3 regions of the Pseudoduganella sp. GW821-FHT11H04 genome follow, and region 3 is predicted to be linked to each of the others. Evidence: predicted binding sites of a transcription regulator. Region 3 holds the regulator's gene; each other region holds the start of a gene.
The links. Region 3 encodes NrdR, which represses ribonucleotide reductase genes. Its sites were predicted from a motif close to CACNANATNTNGTG; they were not measured.
Positions count from the first base shown of each region.

Region 1: AC1RTP_RS12265 (ribonucleoside triphosphate reductase) is a predicted target of NrdR. The motif match lies at 2,533-2,546, and genes of this name have one in related genera.
Region 2: AC1RTP_RS10925 (ribonucleoside-diphosphate reductase subunit alpha) is a predicted target of NrdR. The motif match lies at 2,964-2,977, and genes of this name have one in related genera.

Region 1 is NZ_JBXARE010000004.1:439,977-446,891, reverse strand. Features, by position in the region: gene AC1RTP_RS12275 (anaerobic ribonucleoside-triphosphate reductase activating protein) at 1-632, opposite strand, end outside; gene nrdD (anaerobic ribonucleoside-triphosphate reductase) at 625-798, opposite strand; gene AC1RTP_RS12265 (ribonucleoside triphosphate reductase) at 795-2,531, opposite strand; gene AC1RTP_RS12260 (hypothetical protein) at 2,661-2,897, shown strand; gene AC1RTP_RS12255 (CHASE domain-containing protein) at 2,898-5,213, opposite strand; gene AC1RTP_RS12250 (HD-GYP domain-containing protein) at 5,255-6,322, opposite strand; gene AC1RTP_RS12245 (hypothetical protein) at 6,347-6,658, opposite strand; gene AC1RTP_RS12240 (MarR family winged helix-turn-helix transcriptional regulator) at 6,782-6,915, shown strand, end outside.
Region 2 is NZ_JBXARE010000004.1:149,989-156,903, reverse strand. Features, by position in the region: gene AC1RTP_RS10925 (ribonucleoside-diphosphate reductase subunit alpha) at 39-2,930, opposite strand; gene AC1RTP_RS10920 (sigma-54-dependent transcriptional regulator) at 3,271-4,734, opposite strand; gene AC1RTP_RS10915 (sensor histidine kinase) at 4,731-6,380, opposite strand; gene AC1RTP_RS10910 (PP0621 family protein) at 6,393-6,650, opposite strand; gene AC1RTP_RS10905 (cytochrome C assembly family protein) at 6,647-6,915, opposite strand, start outside.
Region 3 is NZ_JBXARE010000008.1:131,117-138,031, reverse strand. Features, by position in the region: gene ribD (bifunctional diaminohydroxyphosphoribosylaminopyrimidine deaminase/5-amino-6-(5-phosphoribosylamino)uracil reductase RibD) at 1-164, opposite strand, end outside; gene AC1RTP_RS18490 (GspH/FimT family pseudopilin) at 161-775, opposite strand; gene AC1RTP_RS18485 (type IV pilin protein) at 703-1,143, opposite strand; gene AC1RTP_RS18480 (pilus assembly PilX family protein) at 1,140-1,685, opposite strand; gene AC1RTP_RS18475 (PilW family protein) at 1,696-2,565, opposite strand; gene pilV (type IV pilus modification protein PilV) at 2,562-3,098, opposite strand; gene nrdR (transcriptional regulator NrdR) at 3,159-3,632, opposite strand; gene glyA (serine hydroxymethyltransferase) at 3,711-4,955, opposite strand; ZMP/ZTP riboswitch at 5,038-5,150, opposite strand; gene AC1RTP_RS18455 (SDR family oxidoreductase) at 5,445-6,188, shown strand; gene ybgC (tol-pal system-associated acyl-CoA thioesterase) at 6,308-6,706, shown strand; gene tolQ (protein TolQ) at 6,724-6,915, shown strand, end outside.

The DNA of each region.
Region 1 (6,915 bases), on a different contig from region 3:
CCGCCGCGTGATTCGATCAAATCCGCGTTGCGGCAGCCTACTGCGCGGAAGTCCTGCAGCGCGTAAGTTTTGCATCCCATGTCGGCGATTTTCTGCGTCAGCGCGGCGATGTGCTGGCGCGTGGTGAGGGTTGGGTGGACGGTGGTCCTGAACTCGTACGGCACGCCACTTTTCAAAACGATCGACGCTGCGCTTTTCGCGGCGGCGGCGCTTCCTACGACGGTGGTGAGCTGGTCGTAGGATTCGAAGGATGTTTTGATGTCCAGACCGACCCAGTCGACAAGCGGTAGCACACCTTTCAGGCGCTCGGGATAAATGCCGGCGGTGTGCAGGCCTACCTTGAATCCCATCGATTTCACACTGCGCATCGCGTCTTCAAGCGCGGGGTCGAGGGTTGGCTCGCCGCCGGAGAAAACTACGGCGTCGAGCAACCCTACCCTTGTGGCGAGAAATGCCAGCATTTCCTTCCATGCGATTGCCGGTGCGGCGTCTCGCGGTTGCAGGTGAGGATTGTGGCAGTAGCCGCAGCGCCAGGGGCAGCCCTGGACGAAGACCACGGCTGCCAACTGCCCTGGGTAGTCGGTCGACGTGAACTTTGTATAGCCGCCGACTTTGAGCTCCCTGTCAGCCATTGTTCTTGCGCTCGACGAAGTAAGTGCGTTCGTTGAATTCACCCTTCTTGCCGACGTTGAAGGACGAGTACGGGCGGTGGTAGCCCATGACGCGCGTCCAGATTTCGCAGGGCTGGCGTTCTTCATTGGTGAGGGTGATTTCCTGGCCTGGTTTGTTTGCGGTCATGCTGGTATCTCCATGGTTAAGCGCTGTTTGCGCGCAATGATGTCCTCATCGCATTTCGGACAGAATTCGTGTTTGCCGCTTAGGTAGCCGTGTTTTGGGCAGATCGAGAAAGTCGGCGTGACGGTGATGTAGGGCAGGCGGAAACGCGTCAATGCGCGCTGCACCAGGCGGCGACAGGCGTCGGCGCTGGATATCTGCTCGGTCATATACAGATGAAGTACGGTGCCGCCCGTGTACTTCCTTTGCAGCTCGTCCTGCCGCTCCAGCGCTTCGAATGGATCGTCAGTGAATCCGACCGGCAGCTGCGAGGAATTGGTGTAGTACGGCATTTCCCGCGTTCCAGCCTGGATGATCGACGGCATGCGGGCGCGGTCTTCTTTGGCAAAACGATAGGTCGTGCCTTCCGCCGGCGTCGCTTCCAGGTTGTACATATGGCCCGTCTCTTCCTGGAACTCCAGCATCCGGGCGCGGATGTGGTCCAGCAGGCGGATGGCCAGGGCGGCGCCGGTCTCGGTAGTGATGTCTTCAGCATCGCCTGTGAAATTGCGGATCATTTCGTTGATGCCGTTCACGCCCAAAGTCGAGAAGTGATTGCGCAGTGTGCCGAGGTAGCGCTTGGTGTAGGGGAACAGGCCGCCATCCATCAGGCGCTGGATGACCTGGCGCTTGATTTCCAGGCTGGTTTTTCCCAGTTCCAGCAATTCGTCCACGCGGGCCATCAGCGCGGATTCATCGCCTGCATACAGATAGCCGAGGCGTGCGCAATTCAGCGTAACCACACCCAGCGAACCGGTTTGTTCGGCTGAACCAAACAGGCCGTTGCCACGTTTAAGCAATTCGCGTAAGTCCAATTGCAGGCGGCAGCACATGGAACGGATCATGTTCGGCTTCAGCTCTGAATTCACGAAATTCTGGAAGTACGGCAGGCCGTAGCGTGCGGTCATCTGAAACAGCAATTCGGCATTGGGGCAATGCCAGTCGAAGTCCGGTGTGATGTTGTACGTCGGGATCGGGAAGGTGAAGGCACGGCCTTTAGCGTCGCCTTTCATCATTACTTCGATGTAGGCGCGATTGATCATGTCCATCTCGGCTTGCAGGTCACCGTAGGTGAAAGGCATTTCTTCGCCGGCGATCACGGGCAACTGTTCTTGCAGGTCCTCCGGGCAGGTCCAGTCGAATGTGAGGTTAGTGAATGGGGTCTGCGTGCCCCAGCGCGAAGGGACGTTCAGGTTGTAGATCAATTCCTGCATGGTCTGCAGGACCTGCTCGTATCCCAGCGAATCCTTGCGGATGAAGGGCGCCATATAAGTGTCGAAGGAGCTGAATGCTTGTGCCCCGGCCCATTCGTTTTGCAGCGTGCCGAGGAAGTTGACGATCTGGCCGGCGGCGCTGGAAAGGTGCTTCGGCGGCGCCGACTCCACTTTTCCCGGCACGCCGTTCAAGCCTTCGTTCAGCAAGGTGCGCAGCGACCAGCCGGCGCAATAGCCCGCCAGCATATCGAGGTCGTGAATATGGATGTCGGCGTTGCGGTGCGCTTCGCCCACCTCGCGCGGGTAGACGTGATCGAGCCAGTAATTGGCGACCATCTTGCCCGAGATATTCAGGATCATGCCACCCAGCGAGTAGCCCTGGTTGGCGTTCGCGTTCACGCGCCAGTCGAGCTGCTGGAGGTATTCATTGATCGAGGACGCGACGTCCACGGTAGTCTTGCGTGTCGTATTCATTTTCATCATCAACTAGATGTTGTGTTGATGTGAATACTACACACTAAATATAGTATTAAGAACCGCTATAGCCGTGATTTTTGATTTCCTTGACCTGGTTTAAATTTGCTAAGATTCCTGCGAAAAGGAGACGTAACCATGCCCGCCAAGAACATTGATGGCTACGAGGTTGAATATACCGGGGAGCTGTTGGATGGCACCAGGCAGTGGGGGGCGTTTGTTTCGATTTTCGCGCCATCCAGCAATCCGATGCATATGACGCACATTTATCCGAAGCGGAGGGTTTCTGCGGACCTGACTTTGATGGACCAGCACTCTGCGGAGGAGGAAGCGGAGCGTGCAGCGATGAAGATTCTGGAGGGCCTGCGGCCGTAATCACTGCACATGCAGCAGGTCATTTTCGGCCAGTTCTTCTTTCGCGGGGACTTTGCGCGGCAAGGTCAGGATCACGGTGGTTCCCGTCCCGGGCTCGGACTCGATCTGGATGGTTCCGCGCAAAACACCAGTAACCAGGTTGTACACGATATTCATGCCCAGCCCCGATCCGCCCTGCCCCATCTTGGTGGTGAAGAATGGGTCATAAATCTGGTGCAGGGTGCGTGAACTCATGCCGACGCCATCATCGGCAAAGCGCAATTCCACCGAGTGCTCATCGACTTCCGCCGCGCTGATCGAGATGCGGCCCGACTCGCGCCCCTCAAACGCATGCAGCAAGGCGTTCTGTATCAGGTTACCGAGTACCTGCGCCACGCTGCCTGGATACGAAATGAAATTCAGCGTCTCCGGCATCAGCACCTTCACTTCGCAATTGGCGCGGCGCAGCTGCGCCGAATATGTTGCAAGCGTGTCGTGCACCACGCCGGACAGGTTGAAGTTGCGGCGTTTGTCGGAAGTCTGGTCCACCGCCACTTGCTTGAAGGAGTGGATCAGGTCCGCCGCACGCGTGAGGGAATTGGTGATGATGGAGCACGCCATGCGCGCGTCCTTCAAATGCGTGTCTAAGGCGGATCGCTTGATGCCGCCCTCTCCCAGCTGGCGTTCAAATTCCTTGCACATATCGCTCAAGGCAGTCGCAGTCAGCAGGCTATTGCCGATTGGAGTATTGAGTTCATGTGCGATGCCCGCCACCAGCGCGCCAAGAGAAGCCATTTTTTCGGAAGTGATCAGGCTTGCCTGCGCCTGCTTCAGCGTGAGCAGCACGGCAGACAAATCCTTGTGCGCCAGTTCCACATTGGACTTCTGCAACGCCAGCTCATTCAGGCTGCGTTCCAGGCCATGCTTGGTATCGACCAGCGCGGCCTCCGCCTGTTTGCGTACGGTGATGTCGATGATCACCCACACGCAACCCTTGCGCGGCTCATTCTGGTCGAGCATGCGGCCGTTCACCATGCACCACAGCCTCTTTCCCTGCGCGCTCACCAGTTCCAGCTCAAAGTGCATTGAAGCGCCGTCGGTCATGCATGCAAAAGGATCGTGGTGCCCACCCGTCAGCACAGCGCAAGAGCGGCCGGCCAACTCGCCATGCTGGTAACCCATCATCTCTTCCAGTCCGCTGTTGCAGCGTACGATCAAGCCGTTGGCAAACAGGCCGATCCCGACGATGGCGCTATCCTGAAGCGCGCGCAATTCGTCGGCCGTGACGCGCAGTTTTTTCGCAAGGGCGCGGCGGCGCGAAAGGGTCATGATCTGCGCGCCGATCAAGGCGCTGATGGTAAAGCCTGCCAATGCGATGACCCAAATCAGCATGCTGTCGCGGCTATAGTGTTCGCTGGCGTGGCCCTGGAATTGCACGATCCAGCGCCGCTCGCCCACGTCGAGCGGGATCTTCACGTCCAGGCCGGGCAACGCAGGAAGGCGCGTGCCGGAACCGAGCTTGCCGAAACTGTCGAACATCAAGTTGTCGTCGCTGGGAAGCACCTTGGCGCCGTCGCTGGCATAGCCGGCATCATGAATGCTCACATACAGGTGCTGCAGCATCGGGCTGTCGATGGTTTCCGACATCAGGTCGTTGACGCGGAAAACGATGGCCACAAAACCCACCAGCGCCGCATCACGCTCCTCCACCGTCAGTAGCGATGCGCCGCGTTTGTAAATTGGGGCGCGCGCCACAAAGCCCGGCTGGCCGCTGGCGTCCTGCACGAGGGTGATGCGCTCGGTGGCCACGATGCGGCCGGTCGCGGTGCCAAGCTGCAGGGCTTTAAGGTGGGGCGGCAGCGCCGCGAGATCGAGTCCGAAGGCATTTTCATTGCCCTTCATTGGCTCGTTGTATTCGATGATGTAGTGGACCGGGCGCACGGACGCTGGGTGCACCTTGTAGTCGGGATAGCCGCCGCTTTGCAGGCTATCGTCGGCCCGGATAAACGCGCTGTACCCATCGATCTGGTCCGAGCGCACGCGCCGCACGAACTGGATGGCCTGGAAGCCCGGATAGCGGCGCTTCAGGTCCAACTCTCTCACATAGCGGCTGAACTCTACGCGCGTCACATTTTCATGTACCGCGAACACGCCCTTAATACTGAGCAGCATGTCGAAATAGGTTTGCAGGCGAAGCTGGGTATCGCGCGCAATCTTTTGCGTGTCGCGCTGGAAGGCTTCGTTGGCTTGGCGGTCCTGCACATTCACGACGAACAAGCAGACCCACACGGTAACGCAAATACCGACGATAAAGGCCAGGTATCCGTGTATGCGCATGCTGGCTCCAGCTGGACTGTGTAGCCGACTATAGCATAGGACTAATCCGACACATCCGCGTAGCGGGCGGCAATTTCCATCACCTGTTCTTCGGCCGCCAGCAGCGCATCGACCACGTCCGGATCGAATTGCTCACCGCTACCCTGGCGAATCAGTTCAATCGCTGTCTCGTGGGTGAAGGCCGGGCGATAGACCCGTTCCGACACCAGCGCATCATAGACATCGGCCACCGCCACCAGCCGTGCCGAAACCGGGATCGCATCGCCCGCCAGGCCTTGCGGATAGCCGGAACCATCGTAGCGCTCCTGGTGGCTATAGGTGATTTCCCGCGCAAAGCGCAGGAAGGCGTTGGTGAAGCCCAGCTCCCGCTCCACACCGGCGATGGCGTCGCGGCCATGCACAGTGTGCTGCTTCATGATGTCAAATTCCTCCGGCGTCAGGCGGCCCGGCTTGAGCAGGATCGCGTCCGGAATGCGCACCTTGCCGATATCGTGCAGCGGCGCGGCCTTGAACAGGAATGGAATATTCGGTTCGGCCAGTTCATCGGAAAAGCGCGGGTTGCCTTGCAGCTGGCGCGCCAGTGCCAGCACAATGTGCTGGATGCGGCGCAAATGCGATGGGTCTTCCTCGTCGCGCCACTCGGCCAGGGTGGCGATGGCCCAGGCCGCGGCATCGGCGATCTGGCTCAATTCCTTGATCTGGCCACGGCGACGCTGCACCTGGGCGCGTGCCTGATGCAGTTGCACATGGGTGGCGATGCGCGCCCGCAGCAGCTCGGGCACCAGCGGCCTCGCCACCACGTCGGACGCGCCTTCGGCAATTGCGCTGCTCTCAAGCTCTGGCTGGCCGCGCTCTATCATGGCGATCAGGGGAATGCTGGCTGTATCCGGATTGCTGCGCAGGGACTGGCAGACGGCGAAGCCATCGCGCACCACATCGACCAATACCAGATCGGGGCGCGGCAACTGCTGAGCCATGGCGAGGGCGCGGTCGGCCTCGTCAACCACGCGCACGGCGTACTTGTCCTCTAGCAGATGGCTGAGCTGTTGCAGGTGTTCCGCCGATCCGTCAACGATCAGCAGCAGTGGCTTGGTCTTAGGTCTGGTCATTGCGGCATGATACCGCAGGCAATTCTAGTCAGCGAGTGCGGGCGAGCCGTCTGGCAGGAAAGCGCCGAAACAACGTGTGCATTCGATACAAAACAGGTGGGCCACACGCACGTTTTTTTGACGCAGCACCAGCTGCAGGTGGCCTTCCTCGCAAATCGGGCAAGTTTCGCGCATGGTACCGCATGCCATCACGTCGTCGGCCAGGTAGTTGTCGTCATAGCGCACGCCATCAACCACCCGCTGCGGGTCGATTTCGACCAGGAACAGGACGGGCTCAAGGCCGCGCTGATCAGGAACCGGGTAAGCGCCAGAATGGTAGTGGTTCATCTGATTCATTATCATCCCCAAATGCCCAGCGCAAGTTACGGGCACTTTAACCATAGTCAAAGAATCACCTTGTAGCAAGGTCAAGGGAGAAATTTGCTTGCAATTAGATAGCACGCTATCTATACTGCCGCCATGGACACCAAAACCTACGACCTCGAGCAGGTTCCCAAGCTCGACCAGCAACTTTGCTTCGCCTTGTACTCGACCTCACTGGCGATGAACAAGGTGTACCGCAAGCTGCTGCGCAAGCTGGGCCTGACCTATTC
Region 2 (6,915 bases), on a different contig from region 3:
ACCCGCAGGGTCCGACACCAAGCTTACACCTTATTTTATTACTGGCAGGCTTCGCATTCCTCGAAACCGTCGTCACCAGGACGCAGGTAGCAGGCGGCGCCGTCTGGCTCAGCAGCTACGGCGGCTGGAGCGTCAGGCACGTTCGCGGACACGGCGTTCAGGGCGCCGGTGCGGGAAGTCGACTTCTCCATGTGCGACGCAGCGATGGTGCGCAGGTAGTAGGTGGTCTTCAGGCCACGCAGCCATGCCAGCTTGTAGGTTTCGTCCAGGGTCTTGCCGGACGCACCTGCCATGTAGATGTTCAGCGACTGCGCCTGGTCGATCCACTTCTGGCGGCGCGATGCTGCTTCCACCAGCCAGCTTGGCGACACTTCGAACGCGGTGGCGTAGATGTCGCGCAGGTCTTGCGGTGCGCGGTCGATCTTGCTCAGCGAGCCGTCGAAGTACTTCAGGTCGGCGATCATCACTTCGTCCCACAGGTCGCGTGCCTTCAGGTCGCGCACCAGGTAGGCGTTGATCTCGGTGAATTCGCCGGACAGGTTGGACTTCACGTACAGGTTCTGGAAAGTCGGTTCGATGCAAGCCGACACGCCGATGATGTTCGAAATGGTTGCAGTCGGGGCGATCGCCACGCAATTCGAGTTACGCATGCCGAACTTGGCGATGCGTTCACGGACCGGGGTCCAGTCCATCGAGGACGACAGGTCCTGCTCCAGGTAGCCACCGCGCTGTTCTGCCAGCAGGCGCACGGAGTCTTGCGGCAGGATGCCGCGCGACCACAGGGAACCTTCGTACGACTGGTAACGGCCGCGCTCTTCCGCCAGCTCGGTCGAAGCCAGGTAAGCGTAGTAGCACACTGCTTCCATCGAGGTGTCGGCGAACTGCACCGCTTCCATCGAAGCGTAAGGCAGGCGCATCATGTGCAGGCAGTCCTGGAAGCCCATCACGCCCAGGCCGACCGGACGGTGGCGCATATTGGCGTTGCGTGCTTTCTCAACGGCGTAGTAGTTGATGTCGATCACGTTGTCCAGCATGCGCATCGCGGTGCGGATGGTCTTCTGCAGCTTGACGTGGTCGATCTTGCCTTCCTTCATGTGGGCAGGCATGTTCACGGAACCCAGGTTGCAGACGGCGATTTCGTCGGCGTTGGTGTTCAGGGTAATCTCGGTGCACAGGTTCGAGGAGTGCACCACGCCTACGTGCTGCTGTGGCGAACGGATGTTGCAAGGATCTTTGAAGGTGATCCATGGGTGGCCGGTTTCGAACAGCATGGACAGCATCTTGCGCCACAGGTCCAGCGCTTCGATCTTCTTGAACAGGCGCAGTTCGCCGGAAGCGGCCTTGGCTTCGTAGCCCAGGTAAGCTTCTTCGAATTCCTTGCCGAACTTGTCGTGCAGGTCAGGTACGTCGGACGGCGAGAACAGGGTCCAGCTGCCCTTTTCCATCACGCGCTTCATGAACATGTCCGGAATCCAGTTCGCGGTGTTCATGTCGTGGGTGCGGCGGCGGTCGTCGCCGGTGTTCTTGCGCAGGTCGAGGAATTCCTCGATGTCCATGTGCCAGGTTTCCAGGTAGGCGCAGACTGCACCCTTACGTTTGCCGCCCTGGTTCACTGCCACGGCGGTGTCGTTCACCACTTTCAGGAACGGAACCACGCCTTGCGATTTGCCGTTGGTGCCCTTGATGTGGGCGCCCAGTGCACGCACCGGGGTCCAGTCGTTGCCCAGGCCGCCGGCGAACTTGGCCAGCAATGCGTTTTCCTTGATGGCGTCGTAGATGCCTTCCAGGTCGTCGGACACGGTGGTCAGGTAGCAGGAGGACAGCTGCGAACGCTGGGTGCCGGAGTTGAACAGGGTCGGGGTCGACGACATGAAGTCGAAGGTCGACAGCAGGTTGTAGAACTCGATGGCGCGCGCTTCGCGGTTGGTCTCGTTCAGGGCCAGGCCCATGGCGACACGCATGTAGAAGGCCTGCGGCATTTCGATGCGCACATCGCGCACGTGCAGGAAGTAGCGGTCGTACAGGGTTTGCAGGCCGATGTAGCCGAATTGCAGGTCGCGGTCGGCAACCAGGGCTTTGGCCAGCTTGGCCAGGTCGAAATTGCCCAGTTCTTCGTTCAGCAGTTCAGCAGCGATACCTTTGGCGATGTACTGTGGGAAGTACTCGATGTAGGCAGCGGCGGCGCCGGCTTGCGGCACTTCCTTGCCGAACACTTCCTTACGGATGGTGTGCAGCAGGATGCGTGCGGTCACCTGGGAGTACGCAGGGTCCTTTTCCATCAGCGCGCGGGCAGCCAGGATGGCGGACTTGTGCAGTTCTTCGACCGGCACGCCGTCGTACAGGTTCTTCACGGTTTCGGCCAGGATAGCGTCGGCATCGACGTGCTTTTCCAGGCCCTTGCAGGCGGCGCCGATCAGGTCGCGCACTTCCTGCATCACCAGCGGACGGGCAACGCCGTTCTCGGTGACGTTGATCTGTGGTTCTGCGGTGGCGGTGGCGCCGGCCGCTTCTTTCTTCAGGCGGCGTTCTTCCATGTGCTTGGCGCGGTACAGCACGTAGGAACGCGCCACATCGTGTTCGCCGGAGCGCATCAGGGCCAGTTCAACCTGGTCTTGCACGTCTTCGATATGGAAGGTGCCGCCGGTTGGCTGGTGACGCATCAGCGCTGCCACCACTTTCTGGGTCAGTTCTTCCACCAGTTCGCGGATGCGGGCGGAAGCCGCACCCTGGCCGCCGTTCACTGCCAGGAAGGCCTTGGTCATTGCCACGGCGATCTTGGATGGCTCGAAAGCTACCACGGCGCCGTTGCGGCGGATGATGCGGTAGTCGGCCAGTTGGCTAGCGGAAACAGCGACGCCGCCAGCGGTTTCGCCAGCGGAAACAGGCACTTGAGGCGCCTGAGTGGTGGAAATGTCTTGAGTAGATTGCATTTATGCTCCGCGTATTCAGTATTTGTTTATGACCACTATATCTAGTGAACCATCGAATTCCGTCCACTAATTGTAGTGACCGCTTCCCGATCATACAAGGTGAAATTTTTTCGTTTAGACCACGATTTCTTATTGACTTTTGCATTCTCCAATCACTGCGGGCGATTGGCGGTGAGCGAGCACTAACACTGCTTTTTCTTTGCTGATTTAATAAGCAATGTTGCGACGCAGCAGGAGATTGTGCGTTGGCAAAAACGCTACAGCAAAATGGGGTCTTTTTCGCGGCGGACCGGGATTATAGTCGATCCGGGCGGCGCAGGTCGCGCCGCCCGGATCCTGGTCACCCGGGATCCTGGATGTTCAGCTTCTGCATCTGGTAACGCAGCTGGCGGAAGCTGATGCCCAGCAATTGGGCGGCCTGGGTGCGGTTGTAATGAGTTTGCGTCAGGGCGCGGGTGATAATCTCGCGCTCCACCGCTTCCAGGTAGGCCGGCAGGTTGCTCGGCAGGATGTCGAGCACCGGCAACGGCGGCATGGATGGCGCTTCAATCGGAGCAGGCTCGGCGTCGGGCACCGGCTCCGGCTCGGCGGCTGCTTCGGGCACGACCGGCGCAGCCGGTACGGCCGCCACAGCAGGCGCAGGTGGCGGCATCGCCCCGCCCTTCAAGGCCAGGTCTTCCGCCGAAATCACGCCATCATTGGAAAACGCCAGCGCGCGCTCCAGGATATTTTCCAGTTCCCGCACATTGCCCGGGAAGGAATAAGTCTTCAACACCTCGAGCACGCCCGGCCCGAGCACCGCTTTGTGCTCAAAGCTCCCCAGCCGCGCCAGGATGGCCCCGACCAGCTCTTCCAGGTCGTCCAGCCGTTCGCGCAGCGGCGCCAGGCGCAGCTCGATCACGTTCAGGCGGTAGAACAAGTCTTGCCGGAACTGGCCTGCCTCCACCAGCTTTTCCAGGTTCTTGTGGGTGGCGCTGATAATGCGCACGTCCACCGGTTCTTCCGCTGTGGCGCCGATCTTGCGCACGCGCCGTTCCTGGATCGCACGCAGCAGCTTGACCTGCATGGCCAGCGGCAGGTCCGCCACCTCGTCCAGCATCAGTGTGCCGCCATTGGCCGCCTGGAAGAAGCCATCGCGTTCGTCGGCCGCGCCGGTGAAAGCGCCTTTGCGGTAGCCGAAGAATTCAGCCTCCATCAAAGCTTCGGGAATGGCGCCGCAGTTGACCGCGATGAAAGCCTTGTCCGCGCGCGAGCTCTGAGCATGGATTTCACGCGCCGCCAGCTCCTTGCCGCTACCCGACTCACCGTTGATGGCGATCGGCGCCATCGAACGCGCCAGGCGCGCGATCTGCGCGCGCAGCGACTGGATCACCGCCGAATTGCCGCGCAAGCGGCTTGGCTGCTGCCCGCGCGCCGGCGCGGCCGCCGGTGCGCTGTCGGTCACGCGCAGCGCCGACTGCACCAGCACGCGCAGCTGGTCCAGCTGCACCGGTTTGCTCACATAGTCAAAGGCGCCCGCCTTCAGCGCCACCACGGCGTTTTCGGCGCTGCCAAAAGCCGTCACCACAGCGATGGGGATGTTCTTGCCGCTGGCCGATACTTCGCGCACCAGTTCCAGCCCAAGGCCGTCGGGCAGGCGCATATCGGTCAGCACCAGTTGGTAATCATTTTCGGCAAACAGCTGGCGCGCATGCTGAAGGGTCTCGGTGCTGTCCACGTCCAGCCCCATCTTCAACAGGGTTATTTCCAGCAGTTCGCGCAGGTCGGCTTCATCATCAACGACCAGCACACGTGGAGAAGTCATGCAAATCTCGCAAAAGTAATAACAAAGCGGCCACTCGACTTGCGTGCGCCGCCCTCATCCACGCCGGCATCGAAGCGATGTTCGTAATCCAGCATGGCATCGTTATTCAAACACAATTCGCGAGCGAGGTACAAACCCAGTCCGGTGCCCTTGCTGGACGTGGTGTAAAAAGGCTCGAACAAATGCGCCCTCACCTGCGGTGAAATTCCGGGGCCATCGTCCTGTACATGCAGCTCCAGCGGGTGTCCTGCCGCCTGCACGGTGAAAACACGGATGCTGGAAGGGGTGCCGCTGGCGTAGCGCACAGCGTTGTTTAAAAGATTCAGTACCACCTCGCGCAAGTGCAGCGGATCGAAGCGCACCGTCACTTTTCGCATGCCGCCCAGGCACAGGATCTTGCTGTCCAGGCGGTGGGTCTCGTCGAATTCCGCCTTCAACTCGTTGAGGAAGGAATCCAGCTCCATCGGGTCGTGGTGGCTTTGCGCCTTGCGCGACAGCTTCAGGATGTCTTCCACCATCCGGTTCACGCGCGCCACATTGTCGTTGATGATCTTCAGCAGGCGCTTGTGCACCGGCGCCTGCAAATCTTCTTCCAGCAGCGAGTTGGCGTGGCCGATCGCCGACAGCGGGTTGCGCACTTCATGCGCGATGCTGGCCGTCAGGCGGCCCATCGAGGCCAGTTTCAGCTGCTGCGCCTTTTCCTCGATGCCGGTCACGTCTTCCAGGAAGATCACATTGCGCTCGACGTCCAGGCCGGCCGTATCGGCGGCGGCGAAACGCAGCTTGAGGTGCAGCGGCACGTCGCGCCGCGCACTCCAGGCAGCCGTCATTTCTTCCTGCTCCGGGTCGGCATAGGGCTTGATGGTGATGAAGGCGGTGGCCTGCGACGGGTCGGCGCGCCAGCTTTCGTAGGCAGAGGCCAGCGGCTGCAATGCCGCACCTTCCAGCACCAGCGCCGTGCCGCCCAGCATTTGCTGCGCGGCCGGGTTGCTCATATAGATTGCGCCGTCCGCGCCGACCACCAGGATGCCGTCGGCCGAATGCGCAATCACCAGGCGGTTGACAGCCTGCTGCACCCCAACCTCAATGCCGCGCTGGGCCGCCAGTTCTTCCTGGCCGATCAGGCGCGCCGCCATGCGGTTCACCACCAGCACGACGGCAAACCAGGCAACGCCATACAGGCCGGCCTGCAGCACCGGCGAGTCGCCTTCGGAGATGGCTTCGTAGATGGTGTGGCCCAGCATGAACAGCGTGGCCAGCGAAGCGCTGAACAAGGCCAGCACCAGCGGCGCCAGGATCGCGCAGCCGGCCAGCGGGAACAGGTAGAGGATGGCCAGGCCGGAACGCATGCCGCCGGCGGCGATATAGAGCAGCGAGATGCAGGTCAGGTCGCAGGCCACCTGCGACATCAGCTGCAGCATGAATTGGCGCCGCCAGCGGCTGGCCAGCGCCTGCAGCGCCACGGCCGTCACCAGGTAGATGAGGCAAATCTGCACCGTCAGTTCATGCGACAGACGCAGGCGCTCGGTGCCGAAATACACCATCAGCACCAGGGCGATCACGATCCGGGTCGCGCCCAGCGCCTTTAAAGAGCGCCAGAAGGTATCGCGCGATGCGGCCGACAGGGAATGGAGGCGGGCAAACACGCTGGTAGCGCCTTAGTGCGGGGCGTGCGCCGCACAGCAGTAGTCACGGCCATTGGCCGGCACGTTTTCAGAGGCGGGGAAATGCACGCCGCAATGCGCGCATTGCAGCATCTTTTCAGTCGCCAGCTCCGATGGGCGTTGCTGTTGGCGCGGCGCGGCCTGGCCGTCTTGCTGGCTGCCTTGCGGCGGGCCGCTCATCTTACGCAGTTTGCTGCGGATGGCGGCGATCACCAGGAACACCAGCGCCAGCCAGAAAAGAATGCGTGTCATACCAACCCTCGATGCAAAACAACTTCCAGTACAAAGCGGCTGCCGACATAGGCCAGCAGCAGAGTCGCAAAGCCCGCCAGCGTGAAGCTGAGGGCCGTCTTGCCGCGCCAGCCGCGGAAGTGGCGGCCGGCCAGCAGGGATGCGAACAGGACCCAGGACAACAGGGTGAAGACCGATTTGTGGTCCCACTTCAGCGCCCGGCCAAACAATTCTTCGGAAAACACGATGCCCGACAGGACGGTCAGGCTCAGCAGCACGAAGCCGA
Region 3 (6,915 bases):
TCAGCGTGGTCCTGGCCGGCGGCTTGCGTCACGCCTTCGCCGATCACTACCCCGTCGCGCACTATCACACAGCCGATACGCGGGTTCGGGGAGGTGGTGAACAAGCCTTTTTCCGCCCATTGCAGGGCGAGCTGCATGCCTTCGAGGTCGCTGTTGATGTTCATATGCTCGCGCACGTTGTCGGTTCCAGGACCGGGTCGCATAGCCGCGCCCTGCCCTGCATATTGATCTTGATATTGCGCTGCGCGCCGGCCAGTTCAAGGGTGATGGTGCCAAAGTTGGCGGCATTCGGGTGGGCGGCGCGGCAGCTGCGTCCTGCTGCATTATATGCGACGTAAAAAGGAGCGGTGGCATCGGTGAAACCGGCCTTGATAACCAGGTTTCCTGAAGGTGGCCGGTGGCGGGCCAGTATCTGTTCACCCGGGTCAGTCTGCCGGTTGGCGTTGGTGTCGATGACGATCAGCCAGCCTTGCTGCCATTCGCCGTTCTGAGCCAGCAGCGTGACAACGCGCCGGCGAGCAATGGCCTGGGCGCGTGTGTCGTTGATTGCCGCCAGCAGGTCAGCGGATGCGGCGCGCAGCTGGCGGCCAGCCAGCATATTGCTCAATTCCGGCAGCGCGGAGGCGAACAGGATGGACACGATGGCGAGGACGATCATCAACTCCAGCAGCGTGAATGCAGCCCTGCCCGGCGCGGCTGGATTTAGCGCCAGCAGTCGCGGGCGGGGCCGGTGGCGAGGTGGAGGCCGCTGCTGGTGAGGATGAGGCGTTCGCATTTGGGATCCCTGAAACTCGCGTCGACATTGGACGTGCCGGGCGTGGCGATCAGCTGGATGCAGTCGCGGATTTGCTGGCCGTCGCAGGCTTTGCCTTCGACTTCGTAGGCGCTGGAATGGGCGGCGCGGCCGGACCACCAGCGGAATTCACTTTCGTTCAACGCTGAAAACGCGGCGTAGCTATTGAAGCGGGTGAAATGGCGTTCTTGCTGCTGCATCAGTTCTTGCAGCGTGGCTTGCGCTTCACTGCGGCGCATGCGGACAACGGCTTCGTGCCATGCAGGCGCTGCCAGCATCACAAGGATCGAGACGATCACCACCGCGATGACAACGCCAATCAAGGTGCTTCCCTTGGCACGGGACTTCATGGCTCGCCCCCGCCGGCCGCTGCGTCATGCAGCGATTGCCAATCCATGACTTCGCGCCAGCTGTGGCGATGCACGGGCGCTGGAGGAGTGTAAGTGGCCTGCAGCACCGTTTCGGCGCCAGGGCGCGGGCCGAAACCGATCACGGTCACGCGGTAATAGTGGGCGGGAGGTTCGCCGGCCGGCGTGTAGGCAATGCGCTCCACCAGGTAGCGCGGACGGCGGAAGGACATCGTGGCCTCCCCGGTCTGCATTGCGGCGCCAGTAAGTGCACCGTATTCGGTGCCGCCGTTGCCGGCCAGGTCGACGACCTGCCAGGCCTGTGCTGGCGCCTCGACTGGCTGGCCAAGACCGGCGTTGATATCGCGTTCTGCATCCATCAGGGCATCCTCCGCGGCTTGGAAGGCGATCAGACGGTCTCGTTCTACGCGGGCGGCCTTCTCGCCCAGCATGGCCATTTGTGCTGCCGACGCGCCGATGGTCAATGCGGCCATCAGTAGCAACATCGTTACGGGGAGCGTGATGCCGCGCTGCTTGCGGTGCATGGCGGACTCCTCACGGGTTGCGCAGCGCCACAGTTGCGGCGAACAGGCGGCGGGCGCGGTGCCGCATTGCTGGTGGCAGGCTTGCTTCGTCGAGGCGCGCGCTTGGGTCGGCGCCGGGCAGCAAGTCGTAACTGCCTAATCGGCTGCCGATGCGTGAGCCGCGTTCGCCGTGCAGCAGCAAGCCAATGCGAACGCTAGTGACGCGGCGCCAGTTGGGGTGCTCAGCCTGTTCTGGCGCGGGTAGCGCGGCGTCGCGGGCATTGATGGCGCTTGCGGTGAGGTAGCGGTTGGGGATGTTGTCGCGCGGCGTGTCAGTGTCGACGCCGTAGGCGACCTGGAAGGCGTCCACGCCGCGTATCACAGCATCATCGCCCCAGCCGTGCCGGCCTTTGTATTTGCAGCGCAGTTCGGCGACGCCGTCGCTCGCTCGGGCGACGTAGAAAATACTCCAGGCCCACTCGCCTGGGGTGGCGGGAAAACCGGCGCAATTCAGCATCGCACCGGCGCTTCCCATAGCGCCCGGCGCGTAGCGGATGGCGATGGCATCACTGCCGTTAATAGCCGGCAGCGCGCCGCCCAGCCCATTTGAATTGCTTGCCACGCTGGCGGCATCGCGGCCCTCGACGGCAAGCGGGGGCAAATGCGTGCCGGCAGCGCCGGGGGCGCCGGGCTCGCCGCGGTAGCCGGCCTGGCGCAGCGTCTGCCCAATGATCGCCAGCGCGAAGCGTCCGCTGTCGTCAATTCGGGTATTGGCGCCGTTGTGCAGGAAGTCGCCATTGGAGGCGTGCAGCAACGAGGCAGCTGCCAGGACGACCAGCAGGCTGGGCGCCATGGCGATGAGGACTTCTGTGACCGCCAGGCCGGTCTGGCGCGCGTTCATGGCCCGCCTCCCGGGACGTACAGCGCGACCGGCAGCGCGACGCTGGGTCCGGCTTTAGCGGCCATGCGGGAGCCCGCGCCGCTGCGCCAGCCGATTTTGATCACGATCGGCGCGCTTGCCTCGCCGGAACAGGCCCATTGCAGGCCTCCGCCGGAAGCAGCGGAAGAATCGCGGCATGTCAGCGCGCGGGCGGAAGGCAGGGAGGATTGAAGCTGCTGGCGGAATACCGCCAACTCGTGCTGAGCGAGCGCGTTGGGATCGCATGTCGCGCCGGAACAGTCGGTGGCGGCGGGCGCGGCTTCGGCGGCGGCGTCAAACTCAAAACCTAGATAAGCGGAGGACTGCGCTGCATTAGCGCGGATGCGGTCAGCTAGTGCGGCGGCATCCTGCAGGGCTTCGGTCAGCAGGGCCGATTCCTGCCGCGTACGCATGGCGTGTGCCTGCATCGCCAGCGCGCCAACCAGACCAACGGCCAGCAACAGCACGGCAACCAGCACTTCCACCATCGTGAATCCCGCAACCGGACGACGCATGGCGCAGCCCTCCCCTGCTGATCACATTAGCCAGCAGAGGACTCGCGGGTTTGAGAAATATCAAGCCTTGGGAGAGAGCTCTTGACCGTCGCCAACAGCTTCGATCGCGTCCTGGAATTCAGCCAGGTCTTCGAAGTTTTTGTAGACGGAGGCAAAGCGGATATAGGCTACTTTGTCGAGCCGCTTGAGCTCGGCCATGACGAGTTCGCCAACGTAGACGGAATCGACTTCCCGCTGGCCACTGGTCAGCAGCTTTTCCTCGATGGAGGAAACCGCCTTATCAACGGACTCAGCAGCGACGGGACGTTTGCGCAAGGCCAGCATCAGGCTGGCCCGCAGCTTATCGGCCGAGTACTCGGTGCGGCTGCCGTTTTTCTTGACCACGTAAGGCATGGTCAGTTCGATCCGCTCCCATGTGGTGAAGCGCTTGTCGCAGTTCACGCAGCGCCGGCGCCGCTTGATGGCGTCCCCCTCCTCCGACACGCGGGTGTCGAGGACCTGGATATCATCGTGCTGGCAGAACGGGCATTTCATTGATGGAGCGTCTCTTATTATGTAATGAAAAAGCGCCGGACCTTACGATCCGGCGCCTCGATAGTACCAACCGCGTGCTTAGGCGTAAACAGGGAATTTATCAGCCAGCACCTTCACAGCGGCTTTCACGCGCTCGATGGTTGCTGCGTCGTGCGGGTTGTCCAGCACGTCGGCGATCAGGTTGCCCACTTGTTCCGCTTCGGCTTCTTTGAAACCGCGGGTGGTGAACGCTGGCGAGCCCAGGCGAATGCCGGAAGTCACGAATGGCTTTTGCGGGTCGTTAGGGATGCCGTTCTTGTTGCAGGTCATGTGAGCCTGGCCCAGGATCGCTTCCGCTTCTTTACCGGTCAGGTTCTTGGCGCGCAGGTCGACCAGGAACACGTGCGACTCGGTGCCGCCGGACACGATGCGCAGGCCGCGCTTGATCAGGGTCTTTGCCAGCACGTCAGCGTTCTTCACCACTTGCTGCTGGTAAGCCTTGAATTCTGGGGTCAGCGCTTCTTTGAAGGCCACTGCCTTACCAGCGATCACGTGCATCAAAGGACCGCCCTGGATGCCAGGGAAGATCGCGGAGTTGATGATCTTTTCGTGTTCGGCTTTCATCAGGATGATGCCGCCACGTGGGCCGCGCAGGGACTTGTGGGTGGTGGAGGTCACGAAGTCGGCGTGCGGCACTGGGTTCGGGTACAGGCCAGCGGCGATCAGGCCGGCGTAGTGAGCCATGTCGACCATGAAGTAGGCGCCAACGGCTTTAGCGACTTTAGCGAAACGCTCGAAGTCGATCTTCTTGGAGAAGGCCGATGCGCCGGCGATGATCAGCTTTGGCTTGTGTTCTTTCGCCAGGACTTCCATTGCGTCGTAGTCGATGTCTTCTTCAGCGGTCAGGCCGTAGGAAACAACGTTGAACCATTTGCCGGACATGTTCAAAGCCATGCCGTGGGTCAGGTGGCCGCCTTCTGCCAGCGACATGCCCATGATGGTGTCGCCTGGTTTCAGGACAGCAAAGAACACGCCTTGGTTAGCCTGGGAACCGGAGTTAGGCTGCACGTTCGCGGCTTCGGCGCCGAACAGCTGCTTCACGCGATCGATCGCCAGTTGCTCGACGACGTCCACGTATTCGCAGCCGCCGTAGTAGCGCTTGCCTGGGTAGCCTTCGGCGTACTTGTTGGTCAGCTGGGAGCCCTGGGCTTCCATGACGGCTGGCGAGGTATAGTTCTCAGATGCGATCAGCTCGATATGGTCGTGCTGGCGCTTGTTCTCGTTCTGGATAGCGGCAAACAGCTCCGCGTCGACGTTGGCGAGGGTGTGATCTTTTGCGAACATGAAATTACTCCAGTTTTTTAAGGCAGATTGGATCGAATTGGGAGCCAAAAGGCGACAAGGCAGCCAAATCGTACGATTCCATCGTGGCTGCCCAGGCGAACGGCTGTTTGATATCTCACGTTCCCCGGTGGTTGCCCACCTCTCACCAGCGGCGCCAAGCTGCCTGCTAGTTTTTCGCCAGTTACGTGAGACCGTAATGGAGCCAAGATTGTAATTTAAGTGGATAAATCCGGCAATCGTTTGGCTGGATTCGGCTGATTTCGCGTTTGATTCGGCCTAAACCCGGTAAATCTGGGTCTGACCCGCAGGGTCAGACCCCGTCTGCTCGACCGCCACCGCTGGGTTTTAGGACTTTGACTTTCGCCGAAGGTCCAAAGCCTTACCCCAACACCAACGGCAGTTGATCTGACGGGGTCTGACCCTGCGGGTCAGACCCCGCCCTACCGGGTTTGGCGTTAGAATCCGTTCATTAATATTGGGAGTTCGACCATGATCGTGTTAGTTACCGGCGCAACCGCCGGTTTTGGCGCCGCGATGGCGCGCGTTTTCGCCAAGAACGGCCACAAGGTCATCGCCGCCGGCCGCCGTGTCGAGCGCCTGGAAGCCCTGGCCGCTGAACTCGGCCCCAACCTGCTGCCGCTCAAACTCGACGTCACCGACAAAGCCGCGATCAACACCGCCCTTGCCTCGCTGCCGGCGGAATGGCAGGAAATCGACGTCCTGATCAACAACGCCGGCCTGGCGCTGGGCGTCAAGGGCGCCCAGGAATCCTCGCTCGACGACTGGGAAACCATGATCGCCACCAACTGCACCGGCCTGGTCACCATCACCCACGCCCTGCTGCCTGGCATGGTGCAGCGCGGCCGCGGCACCATCATCAACCTGGGCTCCGTCGCCGGCGCCTACCCTTACCCGGGCGGTAATGTATACGGCGCCACCAAGGCCTTCGTCGAACAATTCACCCTCAACCTGCGTGCCGACCTGATCGGCACCGGCGTTCGCGCTACCAATATCGCACCCGGCCTGTGCGGCGGCACCGAATTTTCCAATGTCCGCCTGAAAGACGACACGGCCGCAGCCAAGGTCTACGAAGGCACCACCCCGCTGACACCCGACGATATTGCGAACACGGCTTTCTGGATTGCAACATTGCCGCAACACATTAATGTAAACTCCATTGAATTGATGCCAACCTGCCAAGGATTCTCCCCATTTGCCATTAAACGAAGCTAAAATGCCGCCCCATATAAGGGAAAACCGTAAGCAATTGTTACGAGATTGTGCAAACAGCGATTGCGCCAACTTATTTGGCGTAAAATGTTGCCGATTCTCACTTAGTAGCTTTTCTATCTATGTCGTCTGAGTTCATCTGGGATGTCCGTGTTTATTACGAAGATACGGACGCCGGCGGAATTGTCTATTACGCGAACTATTTGAAGTTCTTCGAGCGCGCACGCACTGAGTGGTTGCGCTCCCTCGGCGTCAACCAGGATGTCCTGCTGCGAGAGCACGACGCCATGTTCGTTGTCAAAAATGTCAGCGCGGACTACCACGCGCCGGCTCGACTGGACGATGTAATAAAATTGACGCTTCGTATTGCTAAACTGGGCCGCGCATCGATCCAGTTCGTACAAGAGGCGTGGTGCGGCGACCGCCTGCTGAATAGTGCCCACGTCAAGGTTGGCTGCGTTGATTCGGCCCTGCGCCCGCGCGCCGTGCCCGACGCGGTTGCAGCCCTTATGTGCGCATAATAATTAGATCGAAAACAATGAACGTCACTCAAGACCTCTCCTTCATCTCCCTCATCGCCAACGCGCACGTGATCGTCCAATTGATCATGGCGCTGCTGCTTGCGGTCTCCGTCATCAGCTGGACCTACATCTTCAAGAAGCTGTTTGATGTGCGCGGTGCACGCAACCAGACCATCGAATTCGAAAAGTCCTTCTGGGCAGGCGGCAAC